Regions from separate parts of the Streptomyces sp. NPDC104367 genome, predicted to be linked through region 3. Evidence: riboswitches for the same ligand, from Rfam matches in the RefSeq annotation. Region 3 holds a riboswitch; each other region holds the start of a gene.
What was found. A riboswitch is a leader RNA that binds a small molecule or an ion and turns the genes downstream of it on or off. The one in region 3 is predicted to bind cobalamin.
Positions count from the first base shown of each region.

Region 1: it holds a riboswitch for cobalamin, as region 3 does, so the genes downstream of both, ACZ619_RS17195 (ribonucleoside-diphosphate reductase subunit alpha) here and metE (5-methyltetrahydropteroyltriglutamate--homocysteine S-methyltransferase) in region 3, are expected to answer to the same signal.
Region 2: it holds a riboswitch for cobalamin, as region 3 does, so the genes downstream of both, ACZ619_RS29435 (ABC transporter substrate-binding protein) here and metE (5-methyltetrahydropteroyltriglutamate--homocysteine S-methyltransferase) in region 3, are expected to answer to the same signal.
Region 4: it holds a riboswitch for cobalamin, as region 3 does, so the genes downstream of both, ACZ619_RS08380 (CbtB domain-containing protein) here and metE (5-methyltetrahydropteroyltriglutamate--homocysteine S-methyltransferase) in region 3, are expected to answer to the same signal.

Region 1 covers NZ_JBVJND010000010.1:103,185-107,378, forward strand. The annotation lists gene ACZ619_RS17195 (ribonucleoside-diphosphate reductase subunit alpha) at 1-1,903, opposite strand, end outside; cobalamin riboswitch at 2,030-2,154, opposite strand; partial or broken gene ACZ619_RS17200 (hypothetical protein) at 2,159-2,395, opposite strand; gene mctP (monocarboxylate uptake permease MctP) at 2,488-4,110, opposite strand; gene ACZ619_RS17210 (DUF3311 domain-containing protein) at 4,107-4,194, opposite strand, start outside.
Region 2 covers NZ_JBVJND010000022.1:50,780-54,973, reverse strand. The annotation lists gene ACZ619_RS29440 (FecCD family ABC transporter permease) at 1-520, opposite strand, end outside; gene ACZ619_RS29435 (ABC transporter substrate-binding protein) at 517-1,566, opposite strand; cobalamin riboswitch at 1,622-1,798, opposite strand; gene ACZ619_RS29430 (isocitrate lyase/PEP mutase family protein) at 2,100-2,933, opposite strand; gene ACZ619_RS29425 (histidine phosphatase family protein) at 3,284-3,853, shown strand; gene ACZ619_RS29420 (pyrophosphohydrolase domain-containing protein) at 4,089-4,194, opposite strand, start outside.
Region 3 covers NZ_JBVJND010000020.1:177,207-181,400, reverse strand. The annotation lists gene ACZ619_RS28315 (helix-turn-helix domain-containing protein) at 1-836, shown strand, start outside; gene ACZ619_RS28310 (GntR family transcriptional regulator) at 728-1,222, opposite strand; cobalamin riboswitch at 1,984-2,209, shown strand; gene metE (5-methyltetrahydropteroyltriglutamate--homocysteine S-methyltransferase) at 2,364-4,194, shown strand, end outside.
Region 4 covers NZ_JBVJND010000004.1:249,088-253,281, reverse strand. The annotation lists gene ACZ619_RS08390 (O-methyltransferase) at 81-737, shown strand; gene ACZ619_RS08385 (CbtA family protein) at 804-1,559, opposite strand; gene ACZ619_RS08380 (CbtB domain-containing protein) at 1,582-1,803, opposite strand; cobalamin riboswitch at 1,840-1,978, opposite strand; gene ACZ619_RS08375 (enoyl-CoA hydratase/isomerase family protein) at 2,048-3,094, opposite strand; gene ACZ619_RS08370 (LysE family translocator) at 3,355-3,966, shown strand.

The DNA.
Region 1 (4,194 bases), on a different contig from region 3:
GCTTGAAGAGGTTGGAGACCTGCGGCTCGATGCACTCGTACACGCCCGCGATGGACGCGATGGTGGCGGTCGGCGCGATGGCGAGGAGCAGGCTGTTGCGCAGGCCGGTCGTCGCGATCCGCGCGCGCAGCGCGGCCCAGCGCTCGGGCCAGGTGAACTCGACGCCGTAGTGGTCGGGGTGCAGCACGCCCTGCGCGGTACGGGTCTTCTCCCAGGCCGGCAGCGGGCCGCCGCGCTCGGCGAGGTCGGCGGACGCCTCGTACGCGGCGAGCATGATCCGCTCGGCGATCCGGGTGGAGAGCGCCTTGGCCTCGGGGGAGTCGAAGGGCAGCCGGAGCTTGAAGAAGACGTCCTGGAGGCCCATCGCGCCGAGGCCGACCGGACGCCACTTGGCGTTGGAGCGGCCCGCCTGCTCGGTCGGGTAGAAGTTGATGTCGACGACCCGGTCGAGGAAGGTCACGGCGGTGCGGACGGTCTCGTCCAGACGGTCCCAGTCGATGTCCCCGCCGGCCACGAACGCGCCGAGGTTGACCGAGCCCAGGTTGCAGACCGCCGTCTCGCCGTCGTTCGTGACCTCCAGGATCTCCGTGCAGAGGTTGGAGGAGTGGACGACATGGCCGGGCACGGCCGTCTGGTTGGCCGTGCGGTTGGCCGCGTCCTTGAAGGTCATCCAGCCGTTGCCGGTCTGGGCGAGGGTGCGCATCATCCGGCCGTACAGGTCGCGGGCCGGGATGGTCTTGCGCGCGAGCCCGTCGGCCTCGGCCTTGCGGTAGGCCGCGTCGAACTCCGCGCCCCACAGGTCCACCAGCTCCGGCACGTCGGCCGGGGAGAACAGCGACCACGGCTCGTCGGCGTTGACCCGGCGCATGAACTCGTCCGGCACCCAGTGCGCGAGGTTCAGGTTGTGCGTACGCCGGGCGTCCTCGCCGGTGTTGTCGCGCAGCTCCAGGAACTCCTCGAGGTCGGAGTGCCAGGTCTCCAGGTAGACCGCGGCCGCGCCCTTGCGCCGGCCGCCCTGGTTCACCGCGGCGACCGAGGCGTCCAGCGTCTTCAGGAACGGCACGATGCCGTTGGAGTGCCCGTTGGTCCCGCGGATGAGCGACCCGCGGGAGCGGATCCGGCTGTACGACAGCCCGATGCCGCCGGCGTGCTTCGAGAGCCGGGCGACCTGGTGGTAGCGGTCGTAGATGGAGTCCAGCTCGTCCAGCGGGGAGTCGAGGAGGTAGCAGGACGACATCTGGGGGTGCCGGGTGCCGGAGTTGAAGAGGGTGGGGGAGGAGGGGAGGTAGTCGAGGCGGCTCATCAGGCCGTAGAGCGAGGCGACCTCGTCCACGGAACGCGCGGTGTCGTCCTCGGCGAGGCCGGCGGCGACCCGGAGCATGAAGTACTGGGGCGTCTCGATCACGTGCCGGGTGATCGGGTGGCGCAGCAGGTAGCGGCTGTGCAGGGTGCGCAGGCCGAAGTAGCCGAAGCGGTCGTCGGCGGCCGGGTCGACCAGGGCGTCGAGGCGGTCCGCGTGCAGCCGTACGAACTCGGCGGTCCGGTCGGCGACGAGGCCCTCGCGGTGGCCCACGGCGACGGACCCGGTGAAGGAGGTCACCCCCTGGGAAGCGGCCTCGGCGCGGACGGAGACCGTCAGCAGCCGGGCGGCGAGCCGGGAGTAGACGGGGTCCTCGGAGATGAGCCCGGCGGCGGCCTCGGTGGCCAGCTCGCGCAACTCCGACTCGTCGGCCCGCGCGGACCGGCCGCGCAACGCGGCGGCGGCGACCCGGCCGGGGTCGGCGTCGGGGAGGTCGGCGGTCAGCTCGGTCAGGGTCCGCAGCAGCGCGGTACCGGGACCGTCCTCTTCCACGGATGCCACGGAGATGGTCGCTGAAGCCGGGTCGGCTGGCGCGATGGTCACGTGGGGGCTCTCCCTCGCTCGGCACGGGGCCTGGCGGAGGGCAGGGAGCAGCACACGAGCGAGCACACGCGTGTCGCGTCCCCGGCCCACTCCACGAGGCCCGGACGTCAGAACACCCGGGCCGGACGGCCGGGCGTGCTGTCGGCAGGTCCTCGGACTGACTCCTGCGCACAGATGTGCGCAAGTACACCGTTGCGGGACAGTTCCGGATTCACACCGGATTCCCCTGCGGCGACAGCGAGCATGAGCATACATCTAGTGCCGGGCTGCGGTGTCACCCCCAGATGTTGTGTCGCGGTGGTGTCGGAGCGTCAGCTCGTAGGTGAGGAGGGTGATCTCCGGCAGCTCCGGCAGGGGATTCCGGTCCCGGTCTGGTGTGCGGACGAAGCCCAGGCGTTCGTAGATCCGGTGGGCGCCGCGCAGGGTCCGCCGGGTCGACAGCACGACGCCCGTGCACCCCGGGACGGCCCGTGCGCGGTCGATGTCCCTGCGGGTGGGTGTGTACGACGGCGGGCCGCCGTCGCGCTTGGTTCCCGGCGGCCCGCTGCGGGCGGGGTGGCTTGCTCGCGCGGTTCCCCGCGCCGCTAGAGGGGCGCCACGGCCGGCGGCAGTTCCACCTCCACGTCCGGGTCGCCCGCGTCGGCCGTGTAGTCCCGCGGGTCGGTCTCGTCGAGGCCCTCGGGGGCCTTGAGGGCCTTCAGGGCGAAGGTCAGGACCGCCGCCACCGCCAGGTTCAGGACGAAGGCGGTGAGGCCGATGTAGCCGATCTGGCCGATGCCCGGGATCTCCTTGGAGCTGCCCCCGAAGTGCGCCTGGGTGGGGGAGGCCACGCCGTAGGCCGCGACCGTGCCGTAGACCATGCCGACCGCCCAGCCCGTCAGCAGGGCCCAGCGGTGGAACCAGCGGGTGAAGAGACCGCCGACCAGGGCCGGGAAGGTCTGGAGGATCCAGATGCCGCCGAGGAGCTGGAAGTTGATGGCGACCGTCTTGTCCATGGTGAGCACGAACACGAGGGCGCCGACCTTCACCAGCAGCGACACGATCTTGGAGACCTGGGCCTCCTGCTTCGGTGTGGCGTCGGGCTTGATGAAGTCCCGGTAGATGTTGCGGGTGAAGAGGTTCGCGGCCGCGATGGACATGATGGCCGCGGGGACCAGGGCGCCGATGCCGATCGCCGCGAAGGCCACGCCCGCGAACCAGTCCGGGAACATGTCCTCGAACAGCTGCGGGATCGCCAGCTGGCCGTTGGTGACCTTGACCCCGGCCGCGATGGCCATGAAGCCCAGCAGCGCGAGCAGGCCGAGCATCAGCGAGTACAGCGGCAGGATCGTGGTGTTGCGGCGGATCACGTCACGGCTCCTGGAGGAGAGCGTCGCGGTGATCGAGTGCGGGTACATGAAGAGCGCGAGCGCGGAGCCCAGCGCCAGCGTGGCGTACGTCCACTGACCCGCCTCCGGCGGGGTCAGCGCGCCGCGCGGCTTGCCGGTCGCCGGGTTGGTCTGGGCGAACGCGTGGCCCGCCTTGGCGAAGATGTCGTCGAAGCCGCCCAGTTTGATCGGGATGTAGATGATCGCCACCGCGATGACGAGGTAGATCAGGCCGTCCTTCACGAACGCGATCAGGGCGGGTGCGCGGAGGCCGGAGGAGTAGGTGTAGGCCGCCAGCACACCGAAGGCGATGAGCAGCGGCAGGTCCTTCACGAACCAGTTGGTGCCGTCGCCGCCGCCGACGCCCATCACGTCCAGCACCGCCTGGATGCCCACGAGTTGCAGCGCGATGTAGGGCATCGTCGCCAGGATGCCGGTCAGGGCGACGGCGAGCGAGAGGCCCTTGGAGCCGAAGCGGCCGCGCACGAAGTCCGAGGTGGTCACGTAGCCGTGCTTGTGGGAGACCGACCACAGCCGCGGCAGGAACGTGAAGATCAGCGGATAGACGAGGATCGTGTACGGCACCGCGAAGAAGCCGGCCGCGCCCGCCGCGTAGACCGCCGCCGGCACGGCGACGAAGGTGTACGCCGTGTAGAGGTCGCCGCCGAGCAGGAACCAGGTGATCCAGGTCCCGAACGACCGCCCGCCCAGGCCCCATTCGTCCAGGGAGTGCTCGTTCTCGGCCCGGCGCCAGCGCGCGGCCAGGAAGCCGATGACCGTGACGGCCAGGAAGAAGAAGACGAAGACGCCGAGCGCGACGCCGTTCACACCGTCCTTCACCGCGGCACACCCCCGTCCGCGCCCGCGGCCCTGCGGGTGCGCTGGTCGCGCTGCCACAGCCGGTAGGCGGTGCCGGTGAGCGCG
Region 2 (4,194 bases), on a different contig from region 3:
AGGTGAGCACGGTGAACGAGGTCAGCGCGGAGAACAGCTGCATGGCCGCGACCCCGGACAGGACGACCCGGTCGGTGCTGGGGCCGAGGGTGTGGCTGAGCAGCAGCACCAGGCCGAAGGAGAGCAGCGCGCCGACGAAGGCGCCCGCCGACAGGGACACCGCTCCCCCGCCGACGCCGAGCACGACCACGGCGACCGCGCCGGTGGACGCGCCGGAGGAGACCCCGAGCACGAAGGGGTCGGCGAGCGGGTTGCGCAGCAGCGACTGCATGACCGCGCCGCAGACGGCGAGTCCGGCCCCGCACACGGCGGCCAGCAGTGTGCGCGGCATCCGCAGGTCCCACACGATGCCGTCCCGCAGCGGCGCCAGCCCGCTCTCGCCGAGGCCGAGATGGGCCGCGACGGAGGCCCAGACGTCACCGGTGGAGATGTCGGCGGGGCCGATCGTCACGGCCACGGCGACCGACACGAGCAGCGCGGCCAGGCCCCCGCCCGTCAACAGCAGCGAGCGGACGCTCACTTGGCGAACCCGAAGTCACGCAGACCGGCCGCGACCTTCTCGATCCCCTCGATGGTGCGGATGGACGGGTTCATCGCCTGCCCGCTCAGCAGGACGTACCGCTTCTTCTTCACGGCGGTCAGATTGCGGGTGGCGGGGTTGGACTCCAGGAAGCGGATCTTGGCCGCGGCGGTCTCGGCGGTCTGCTGCTTGCGGGTCAGGTCGCCGATCACGATGATGTCGGGGTCGCGGTCGGCGACCGTCTCCCAGTTGACCTGGGGCCATTCGTCGTGGGTGTCGGCGAAGGCGTTCTGCGCGCCGACCGCCCGGGTGATGGCGCCGGGCGCGCCGCAGCAGCCGGCCAGGTAGGGCGACTGGGAGTTGGCGAACCAGTACATCAGGGACACGTCCGAGGCGTGCAGTCCGGCGGTGGCCGCGCGCACCCGCTTCTTCAGCGAGGCGACGAGTTCGGTGCCGCGCTCCTCGACGCCGAACGCGCGGGCCAGGTCGCGTATCTCGCCGTAGACGGCGTCGAGGGTGAGCGGTTCGCCGCGCGATCCGTCGCCGCCGCTGTCGTTGTCCTTGCCCGCGGAGCAGTCGGACGGCGAGACGTACGTGGGCACGCCGAGCTTCTCGAACTGCTCGCGGGTGGCGACCCCGCCCTTGCCGAGGGTGGAGACGAACGAGGCGGTGACGAAGTCGGGTTCGGCGTCCAGCACCTTCTCGAAGGAGGGGTTGTTGTCGGCGAGGCGGGGAACGGACGCGTTGGCCTTCTCCAGGCCCTTCATCACCGGGTCGGTCCAGGTGGCCGTGCCGGCCATGCGGTCGGCGAGTCCGAGGGAGAGCAGGATCTCCGTGGTGCCCTGGTTGAGGGAGACGGCCCGCTTCGGCGCCGACTTGAGGGTGACCGCGTGGCCGCAGTTGTGGAGGGTCACCGGATAGCCCGCGGCGGCAGACGTCTCGGTGGCGGCGCCGCTCCCGGTGCCGCCGCAGGCGGTGAGCAGGAGGGCGGACGCGAGGAGGAGCGTGGGGATGCGGAGCGGGGCGGGGGTGCTGAGCACGGGCATGCCTCTGGGGTCGGGGCTCGTACGCGGAGCCTGGCCTACGGACGTCCCTGCGCGCCGGGGCGCGAAGGTGCCAGCAGGTCTTCGGACTCGGGTTCGTCCGGCCGGGGCGCCTTCCCGGTCTCCCAGTGGCTAGCGTGCCCCGCCCGTCCCCCTCACCGCTGCGCGTCAGTTCCGGATTCGCACCGGATTCCCTGGCCTCGGGTGTGGCTCGACTGGCTCACCGAGGCTATCAAGCCCGTCGTACGGTCGGACCGGGAGACCGCACCAGGCTCTCCAAGGGCGAACCCGGCGCGGACGACGGTGCCCCGGGCCCGCTCGGGGATGCCGGGGTCGGCGGGATCGGCGGGGTCGGCGGGGTCGGCGGGGTCGCGTGAACGCCGCCTAGGCCGACCTGACATGGTCGGCGCCCGACCGGCTGACCGGCTGACCGGCTGACCGGCTGACCGGCTGACCGCAGCCTGCGCTCCGACCCTGCCGGTCTCCCTCCTCACCTCCGGAAGAGGTCGTGCCTCACCACCGAAAAAGGTGGTGCCTCACCTCCGGAAGAGGTCGTTGAGATCCGTCTGCGAGATCTGGTTCTCGGCGTAGGAGAAGGTCCCCCGGTCCACCAGTTCCCGGGCCGCGCCGAGGAGTTGCGCGTACATCGCCCGCGCGATGCTGCCGCCCACCGTGACCCGGCGCACCCCGAGTTCGCGCAGGTCGGCCAGTGACAGGGCGCCGCCCGTCAGCCCCATGACCACGTTCAGCGGCCCGTCGATCTCCTTCACCAGCGTGCCGATGGTCTCCGCGTCGGCCGCGCCCGGCACGAACGCGCAGTCCGCGCCCGCCGCGAGGAAGGAGTTGGCCCGGCGGACAGCCTCCGCCAGCGGACCGCCGGTCAGCAGCACGTCGGTGCGGCCGACCAGGACGAACGGCTCACCGGCCGCGTCGACCGCCTGGCGTGCGGCACGGATGCGGTCCGCCGAGAGTTCCGGGTCGTGCAGCGGCCGGGAGCGGTCGCCCGTGAAGTCCTCGATGTTGCCGCCCGCCGCTCCGGCCGCGAGCGCCGCCGAGACCGTCTCGGCCACGGCCTCGGGGGACTCGCCGAAGCCGTCCTCCAGGTCCGCGCTCACCGGGACGCGCACCTCGGCGGCGATCTCACGGATCCGGCCCATCATGGTCGCCCGGTCCACCCGGCCGCCGCCGTAGTCGTGATCGGGGCGGCCCAGGGAGAAGGCGATGCCCGCGCTGGTGGTGGCCACGGCCGGGAAGCCGACGGCCTCCAGCACGCGGGCGCTGCCCGCGTCCCAGGCGTTGGGGAGCAGGAAGCAGCCCTCGCGGTGCGCCTCCACGAAGCGTGCGGCCAGTTCTCGGCGTTGGGTGTCCACGTCGAAAAGTGTGTCAGCCGGCACTGACAACCGGCCGCTCATCGGCTCCCGGCGCGGTCCAGGGCGACGCAGGTGATCACGCCCTCCTGCCCACCGACCGGCTTCCGGCGGTCTCCGCCTCCTTCGGGAGCGGCAAGTCGCTGCCGGCGTTCTCCGGTACCGAACTGGTCGAAGCCGGATACCGGGCCTGGACGAGAGGCGGAGCCGCATCCGGACGCCGGGGCGAGTGCGGGTCGGGGGCGGAGGCGAGTGCGGGGGCGGGTGCGGAGGCGGGAGTGTGTCCGTGGGGCGCGTACCGTCGTGCGGGCCCGGTGTGCGCGTTCGTTGTGCGACGTAGGAGGAACACCCCCGTGACCAGCCGAGTCATCCTCATCGCCCCGGCGATCACCCCCTCGCTGCGGCGGGCCCGCTTCGACGACGGTGACTCGATCGAGGACCCGGGGGCGGTGCGGCTCTCCCTGCCCGGCGCAGGACGCGCGGTCAGCTCCGCCAGTGTGCGCTGCACGGAGACGGCGGTCGCGCTCGGTCTGGACGCCTCCGTCGAACCGGGCCTGGCCGGGCTGGACATGGGCCGTTGGCGGGGCCGCACCCTGGACGAGGTCGGCGCCGCCGAGCCGGAGGCGGTCGTCCGCTGGCTGTCCGATCCGGGCGCCGCACCCCACGGAGGCGAATCCGTACGGGAGTTGTGCGCGCGGGTGGTGCACTGGCTGGAGTCGGCGGGCCCGGCGGACGGCAGGACGCTCGCCGTGGTGGAACCGGAGGTGGTCCGGGCGGTGGTGCTGCACGCGCTCGGCGCTCCCGAGGCAGCGTTCTGGCGCGTCGACGTCCCCCCGCTCGCGGCGACGGAGGTCACGGGCCGGGCCGGCCGCTGGAACCTCCGGCTCGGCCAGGCCGGCGTCGGGCCGACGGGCGAGGCCTAAAGCCGGGCGCCGGGCGCCGGAAAAACGGTGGAGCGGCCGCCCGGCCTCTTCCTAGGGTCGCCGGCATGACCCCCCAGCGCCGCGCGGCCGCCCGACAGGGCTGACCCGCCCCGATAACAGCCACGCCGGCGCCCACACCCGCACTCAAGGCCACGGCCACGCGACCTGACACCGCCGTGGTTCAGGTCACGTCACGGGCAGACGGACGCCGAGGCCCGTCGGCCGTCCCGGACCCTCAGGCGTCGCCCCCGGGTATCCAGCCCTGGCGGCGCAGCTCCGCCGAGACGTCCGGCGCCCGGTAGTGCTCGCCCTTGAGGACCTTGCCGTCGGCCCGGCGGGCG
Region 3 (4,194 bases):
ACGACAGTCCGGCCATCTGCGGGCCTGACAGTGACTCGAACGCCCAAGATGTGCGCGCCCCCGACCCGCGCGCCCCGGGAATCGCGGTGCGGATCACATCCTCCGACGTCCCGCCCGGTGCCCCGCTCACGGCGGATCCGGTCGTCGGTCTGCTGCGTGAGTCCCTCCTCACCGGGGGCCACCGGCCGGGGGACCGCGTCCGGGAGGCTCCGCTCGCTCTCCGCCTCGGCCTGTCACGCCGGAGGATCCGCGCGGGCCTGCACGCTCTGGCCGAGGAGGGCATGCTCGACCTGCTGCCCGGCGGAGCGACCGCGGTGCCCGCCGTCACGGCGAAGGACGTGCTCGATCTCTACGCACTGCGCGCGAGCCTCGGCGCGCTGCTCATGCGCCGCATCGCCATGCTGGGCCGGGACAACCTCGCCCCGGCCTCGGCGGCACTGGCGGAGGTCCGGGCTGCCGCCCGGGACAACGACCATCTCCGCATCCGCGAGGACGACTTGAGGTACCAGGACGCCCTCGCCCGGATCGCGGATCTGCCGCAGGCCGCGACGACCTTCGAACGCCTCACGGCCCGGCTGCGGATGTTCGTCACGGTCCTGGACATGAACTACAGCCAGGCCTGCGACACCATCGCCGACGAGGACACGGCCGTCCACGACGCGCTGTGCGACGCCGACGGGAACGAGGCGGCCCGCCTGTGGCGGGTCAAGATCGAGCGCTGCGTCCGCTACATGATCGCCCAGCTCCCCGAGGACGACATCGCTCCGCATCTGTGGGCCAGCCTGGCGGGCAGGCCGCGCATGCGCCCGGAGGACTCACGGGGCGCGGCACACTGACGCGCGGGACGCGTGCCGCCGGCAGGTCCGTGCCCTGGACCGGCGCAGGCCCCTGCCGCGGACGGGCCGGGCGTCAGATGACGCTGCGGATCGTGGCCGGCCAGGCCCGGCAGCAGCCCTTCGAGGCCGGCGCGGTCGTCCTCGCCGGCACGTCGGGCCGCGATGCCCGCCGCGAGGGGTTCGAGCCGCTTGCGGACTTCCGAGATGTGTCCGAGGCCGGCGATCTGCACCTCGGTGGCGAAGGTTCCGCGCGGGGGGTGGGCGACGATGAGCCGCTCGTGTTCCAGCCGCTTGAGGGCTTCCCTGACGGGCGTGCGCCCGAAGCCGAGTTCGGCGGCGATCCGCTCGTCGTTGACGGGCTCGCCGGGGCGGATCCGGAGGGTCACCAGACGGTCGGAGATGGAGCGATAGGCCTGGTCGGCCAGCGTTCCATCGCCCTCGTGGCCCAGGAGGCCGCTCAGTGATGCACCCGCGCGGCAACCCTCTCACCAAGCCCGGTGACGTCCTGCCCGACCACCCCGAGTTCCTGTGGCGCAACCCCGACCCCAAGCCGTCGTACGCGGAGGCCTCGTCCTTGCGCCGACCTCGTCGTGCGGCCCAGGCGCATTCCCGTCGGCCGCGGAGCTGTCCGGCAACTGCTCACCGACGCCGGCCCCGCCCTCGTCGGCATCGGGCCTGTCACCGGCGGCCGACGCACCCGCATCGCCTCCCCGAAAGCCGTGAGCGGGGCTCATCGACCCCTCGGTCCGAAGCACCCCCGGTGTCATCGTCTCCGTCGCCGGTGACGCCGCCCACGCCCTCCCCGCGATCGGCGCCGAGTACGCACCTGCCGACGGTAACTGGTACAGCGCATACGACGATTCCGATGATTCCGACGATGCGGTGATGCGGTGATGCGGTCACTGCGCGGGATCGCCGTTCGAGCGTTCGAGCGTGCTGACAACAGCCCTCATTCGGGTGAAGGCGCCTGCTGTCCGACAGCCGTCGGCGGGGACGGCCGGCAGGAAGCGGAGGTATGGAGGCCGGGGAAACGGGCGGGCCGGCGGCGTCTTCCCGCCCGTCGCCGGTTTCACACCTGGTCACCCGCGTGTCTCGGCTCACCATCCGAATGATGGACGTGACCCTCCGTACTCGCCACCGTCCCCGTAGGCTGGCCGGTGCAGCTGGTTCGCCCCGTCCGCCAGGCGGGATGCGTCGTAAGAGGGAACCCGGTGGGAATCCGGGACTGCCCCGCAGCGGTGAGCGGGAACGACCGCCGTCATACGCACTGGACCCGACGTACGGGGTCTGGGAAGCGACGGCCAGTAGGTGTCCTCCTGACGAAGGAGGGCGTGCCCGTGAGTCCGAAGACCTGCCACCTGCCCGTGTGCGGACGACTCCGCGCGCGGACATCCCGGTGACCTCGTGGGCGGGTCGGCGTACATACCGAGCGGGCGGCCATGGGCTGTCTCCGCCCGGTTCCGTCACCCTTCGCGCTCTCGTCCCGTCGCCGGGATCTCAGGGAATCGTCTCGCGAAGGAGATCTCCGTGACCACCAAGTCCGCAGCCGCGGCAGTCCGGGCCACCGTGTACGGCTACCCCCGCCAGGGACCGGACCGGGAACTGAAGAAGGCGATCGAGAACTACTGGAAGGGCCGCGTCAGCGCAGACGCCCTCCGGACCACGGCAGCCGAACTGCGCGCGGCCAACTGGCGCCGACTCGCCGACGCCGGCATCCACGAGGTCCCGACCGGCGACTTCTCGTACTACGACCACGTCCTGGACACCACCGTCATGGTCGGCGCGATCCCCGAGCGGCACCGGGACGCCGTCGGCGCCGACGCCCTCGACGGCTACTTCGCCATGGCCCGCGGCACGCAGGACGTCGCGCCGCTGGAGATGACCAAGTGGTTCGACACCAACTACCACTACCTGGTCCCCGAACTCGGCCCGGACACGGTGTTCACCGCCGACACGGCCAAGCAGGTCGCCGAGCTGACGCAAGCCCTCGCTCTGGGCCTCACGGCCAGGCCCGTGCTGGTCGGTCCGGTCACCTACCTCCTGCTCGCCAAGCCCGCACCCGGTGTGCCCGCCGACTTCGAACCGCTCACCCTCCTCGACCGGCTGCTCCCGGTCTACGCCGAGGTTCTCGCCGACCTGCGCGCGGCCGGCGCCGACTGGGTGCAGCTCGACGAACCCGCCCTGGTCCAGGACCGCACCCGGGCCGAACTCAACGCCGCCGCCCGCGCCTACCGGGACCTCGGCGCGCTCACCGACCGGCCCAAGCTGCTGGTCGCCTCCTACTTCGACCGGCTCGGCGAGGCCCTGCCCGTCCTCGCCCAGGCCCCGGTGGAGGGGCTGGCCCTGGACTTCACCGAGGCCGCCGCCGCCAACCTGGACGGCCTCGCGGCCGTCGGCGGACTGCCCGGCAAGCGGCTGGTCGCCGGTGTCGTCGACGGCCGCAACATCTGGGTGAACGACCTGGAGAAGTCCCTGTCCACCCTCGGCACACTGCTGGGCCTGGCGGACCGGGTCGACGTCGCCGCCTCCTGCTCCCTGCTGCACGTCCCGCTCGACGCCGCCCTCGAACGGGACATCGAGCCGCAGATCCTGCGCTGGCTCGCCTTCGCGCAGCAGAAGACCGCCGAGATCGTCACCCTCGCGAAGGGACTCGCCCGGGGCACCGACACCATCGCGGCCGAACTCGCCGCCAACCGCGCCGATCTGGCCTCCCGGGCCGGTTCGCCGATCACCCACGATCCCGCCGTCCGGGCCCGGACCCGAGCGGTCACCGAGGCCGACGCCCGCCGCTCGCAGCCCTACGACCAACGCGCCCGCGCCCAACGGGCCCGCCTCGGGCTGCCGTTGCTGCCGACCACAACCATCGGCTCCTTCCCACAGACCGGCGAACTGCGCACCGCCCGCGCCGACCTGCGTGCCGGACGCATCGACACGGCCGGGTACGAGGAGCGGATCAAGACGGAGATCGGCGAGGTGATCGCCTTCCAGGAGAAGACCGGCCTCGACGTCCTGGTGCACGGCGAGCCCGAACGCAACGACATGGTCCAGTACTTCGCCGAACAGCTCACCGGCTACCTGGCCACCCAGCACGGCTGGGTCCAGTCCTACGGCACCCGCTACGTGCGCCCGCCGGTCCTGGCCGGCGACATCTCCCGGCCCGAACCGATGACCGTGCGCTGGACGTCGTACGCCCAGTCCCTCACCGACCGCCCGGTCAAGGGCATGCTCACCGGCCCGGTCACCATGCTCGCCTGGTCGTTCGTCCGAGACGACCAGCCCCTCGCCGACACCGCCCGCCAGGTCGCCCTCGCCCTGCGCGACGAGGTCAACGACCTGGAGGCGGCCGGGACTTCGGTGA
Region 4 (4,194 bases), on a different contig from region 3:
AGAACCAGGCAATCGATATATCGTGATACTACTCAGACCGTATCGATGAAAGAGACCGGACGGAATCGAGGGGTTCACACATGTCGACCCAGCACGCCGACGGACCACTGCGGGACCCACGGGTCCAGGCCGTACTCGACCGGCTCCGCGGCGAACGGCGCCGTCCCGCCGGGGGCGGCCCGCGGGGCGGACACCACGATCCGCACGCCTTCCCCGACATCGGCTTCTCGATCCATCCGGCCCAGGGCGACCTGATCTATCTGCTCTGCCGGGCGATCGGTGCCAGGCGGGTCGTCGAGTTCGCCACCTCGCTCGGGGTGTCGACGCTCTACTTCGCCGCCGCGGTCCGGGACAACGGCGGCGGCACGGTGATCGGCTCCGAGATCGTCCCGGAGAAGGCGGCCGCCGCCCTGGGCAACCTCGCCGAGGCCGGCCTCGCCGACCTGGTGGACCTGCGGGTCGGGGACGCCCGGGAGACACTGCGGGACCTGGGCGGGCCGGTCGACTTCGCGCTCATCGACGGCTGGCCGGGCGGCTCCGGTCCCACCCTGGCCCGCCAGGTGATCGAGATCGTCGCGCCCCAACTGCGGCCGGGCGCTCTGGTGATGAACGACAACGCCGAGCCCGACTACCTCGACTGGATCCGCGACCCGGCCTCCGGCTTCCGCTCCCTCTCGCTGCCCCTCAAGGGCTCGACGGAACTGTCGGTGAAGGCGGACCCGCCGGCCGGCGCGTAGAACACGCGCGGCCGGGGAGAAACCGCGAGGGCCCCCGGACGGTTGCGGAGGGCCCTCGCGGGTGGTTCAGCGGGCGGCTGTCGCCGTCCGCGCGGCGGAGGGCGCCCTCGCCGGCTTCGGGTCGAGGACGCGCTCGGCCAACTCGCCGAAGAGCAGCCCGAATCCGGTCCACAGCACCAGCTGGATGGCGAGCGCCGAGAGCCGGAACCGCCACAGCAGGGCGGCCGGGAAGTCCGCCGGCACCTCGTTGACCACCGGCAGGAACTGGTAGGCCAGCCCGATGACGACGGCGAACGCGAGGACCGCGGCCGCCGAGGCCCACCAGGTGCCCAGGCGCGGTCGGAGCCGCTTGCCGAGGATGGTGGCGGCGACCGCCAGCAGGACGCTGAGCAGCATCATCAGGAAGTACAGCGTGGTGCGTCTGCCGATGGTGTCCGGGTCGCCCACCGACGGCGGGTTGGCCGGGTACTTGAGGAACGGCACCACGTACACGGCGAGCAGCGCGCAGCCGGACAGCAGCAGCGCGGTCGCCCGCGGGGAGAAGCGTCCGACGCGGCCCAGGGCGAAGCAGTAGGCCAGCGCGGCGATGCCGCCGAAGGCGACCCCGTACACCAGCACACCGGTGGCCAGGCCCGCGGTGGACTGGAGCGAGCGGGAGACGGCCTCCGTCTCGTGCTCGTGGGAGTGGGTGGCCTCGAAGCCGATCGCCCTGTCGACGGACGGCTCGCCCAGCAGGTAGGCGACGACCAGGGCGAGCACGCCGGCGGCGAGACCGGCGAGCATGCCACGTACCAGGAGGTTTCTTACGGTTGCGGAGTTCATGGGGTGTGCGGCGTCCCTCGCGTCAGTGGCAGGGGAAACCGAGCAGATGGCGGGCGTCGTGCACCCACTCGTGGACGTCCGTGCCGCTGAACACGGAGGTGGCGCCCTGCTCGGCGCCGACGAAGTAGAGCAGGACGAGCATCAGGATGCCGAAGAAGACCGCCCACGGAGCTATCGCGGACAGCGGGAGCTTGGCGGGAACGGCGGGTGTGCCGGCGGTCGGCGGAGCGACGGTCTGCGCCATGGCAGGACCTCCTCTGGGAGTTCGCGTCCCATCTCGGTGGTGCACAGGACGACGGCCACGGGTCTGACTCGCAAACACCCAGGGGCTGTTGCATACAGTGGCGCGACCGTACCGGATTCCCACCGGCTTCCGTCTCGCCGTCGTCGATATCGGACCGACCGTACCGCGTGTCAGGGGCACGGCCAAGACCGCCCCACCAGGCGTGATCTTCGTCTCGGGCCTGGCGGGCGGCCGCCGGTACGGCTCACCGGGGCGCGGTGAGGCCCGGTCCGCCCTCCCCGGGCGGGGCGAAGAAGCGTTCCACGTCGGCGTCGGCGACCTCGGCGAGGGTGGCCGGCGACCACCGGGGCCGGCGGTCCTTGTCGACGACCTGCGCGCGGATGCCCTCGACCAGGTCGTGGGTGGACAGGGCGGCGCAGGAGACGCGGTACTCCTGGTCGAGTACCTCCTCCAGCGAGCCGAGGCGCCGGGCGCGGCGCAGGGCGGCGAGGGTGACCTTGAGGGCGGTCGGGGACCTGGTGAGCAGGGTCTCGGCGGTCTCCTTGGCGGCCGGGTCGCCATGGGTGAGCAGCCGCCGCAGGATCTCCTCGACGGTGTCGGCGGCGTAGCAGTCGTCGATCCACGCCCGCCGGCCGGCCAGGTCCCCCTCGGGAGCGGACCGTACGTGCCGGGCCAGCGCCTCGGGCACGGGCAGGCCGGCGAGGTCGGCGAGGAGCGCGGGGATCGCGGCGGACGGCACGAAGTGGTCGGCGAGTCCGCACAGCAGCGCGTCGGCGGCGCCGATCCGGGCGCCGGTCAGGGCGAGATGGGTGCCCAGTTCGCCGGGGGCGAGGGCGAGCAGCCGGGTGCCGCCGACGTCCGGGACGAACCCGATGCCGGTCTCCGGCATGGCGATCCGCGACCGCTCGGTGGTGATCCGGACCCGGCCGTGCGCGGAGACGCCGACGCCGCCGCCCATCACGATCCCGTCCATGAGCGCGACGTACGGCTTGGGGTAGCGGGCGATCCGGGCGTTGAGGCGGTACTCGTCGCGCCAGAAGGCGGCCGCGGCGCTGCCGTCGCCGTCGCGGGCGTCGTCGTGGACGGCGCGGATGTCGCCGCCCGCGCACAGGCCGCGCTCCCCCGCGCCGGTGATGACGACGGTCTCGACGGCCGGGTCGTGCTCCCACGCGGTGAGGGCCTCGGCGATGCGCAGCACCATGGGGTGCGACAGGGCGTTGATGGCCTGGGGCCGGTTCAGGGTGATGTGCCCGGCCCGGCCGGTGGTGTGCAGCAGGACGTCGTCGTTCATCGGGACGCCTCCGCCGGATCGCGGGCCTCGGTGACGCACATGATCTCGTCGGTTCCTTCCGGGATGGACACGTCGGTCACGGCCGATCTTCTCGCGGCGGACCCGCGCACGGCACGACGGCCCGGGCACAGGGTGTTCCCGCGCGGGGCCGTTCATCGGTTTTCCTGACGTGTATGGGTCGGAAACATGTGCTGGACCGACCGCGGTCGGGCGTCGGACCCTTGGTGCGTGAACCGATCCCCCCGCCCCGGGGCGGCCTCGTGCTGACCCGTCTCGCGGCCGCCGTGGCCGTCCTGGGTCTGCTGACCGTCGTACCCGGCCCGGACATGGCGGTGGTCACCCGCCGTGCCCTCGCGGCCGGCTCCCGGGACGCGCTGCGCACCGTGTCCGGGATCGCGAGCGGCCTGCTGGTCTGGGGCGCGCTCACCGCGGCCGGGCTCGCCGCGGTGCTGGCCGCCTCCCCCACGGCGTATCTGACGGTCCGGCTGCTGGGCGCCGGCTACCTGGTGTTCCTGGGTGCGCAGGCGCTGTGGCGGCACCGCGGCACCGCGCCCGCCGAGGCGCGGGCACCGGGGCCGACGGCCGGGAGCGCCTGGCGGACGGGCCTGGTCACCAACCTGCTCAACCCGAAGGTCGCCGTCTCCTACACCGGGCTGCTCCCGGCCCTCGCCCCGCCGCACCTGCCCGCGGTCCAGGGCATGGCCCTGCTCGTCCTGCTCCACGTCGCCCTGACGTTCGCCTGGCTCGGCGGCTGCGTCCTGCTGCTGTCCCGGGCCCGGCGGGTCCTGGAACGGCCCCGGGTGCGCCGGGCGCTGGAGCGGACCACGGGTGTCGTGCTGATCGGCTTCGGCCTCGCGGTCGCGGCCTCCTGACCCACCACGGCGGAGGCCGCCTTCGGATCAGTCGCCGCACGGGACGGTCAAGTGCGCTCCACCGGCGCCCTGGGGGCAGCACGGCACCCGCGGGAAAGCGGGGAACCTCCATGACCACCCCACCCCGAGCGGCCGGGCGGTGGTGCTGCCCGACGGTGACGCGGACACGCGAACGCATGGTCGGGCCGGGACGGCCGGTGTGCGGTGCGGACATGGGCAAGCGGCTCC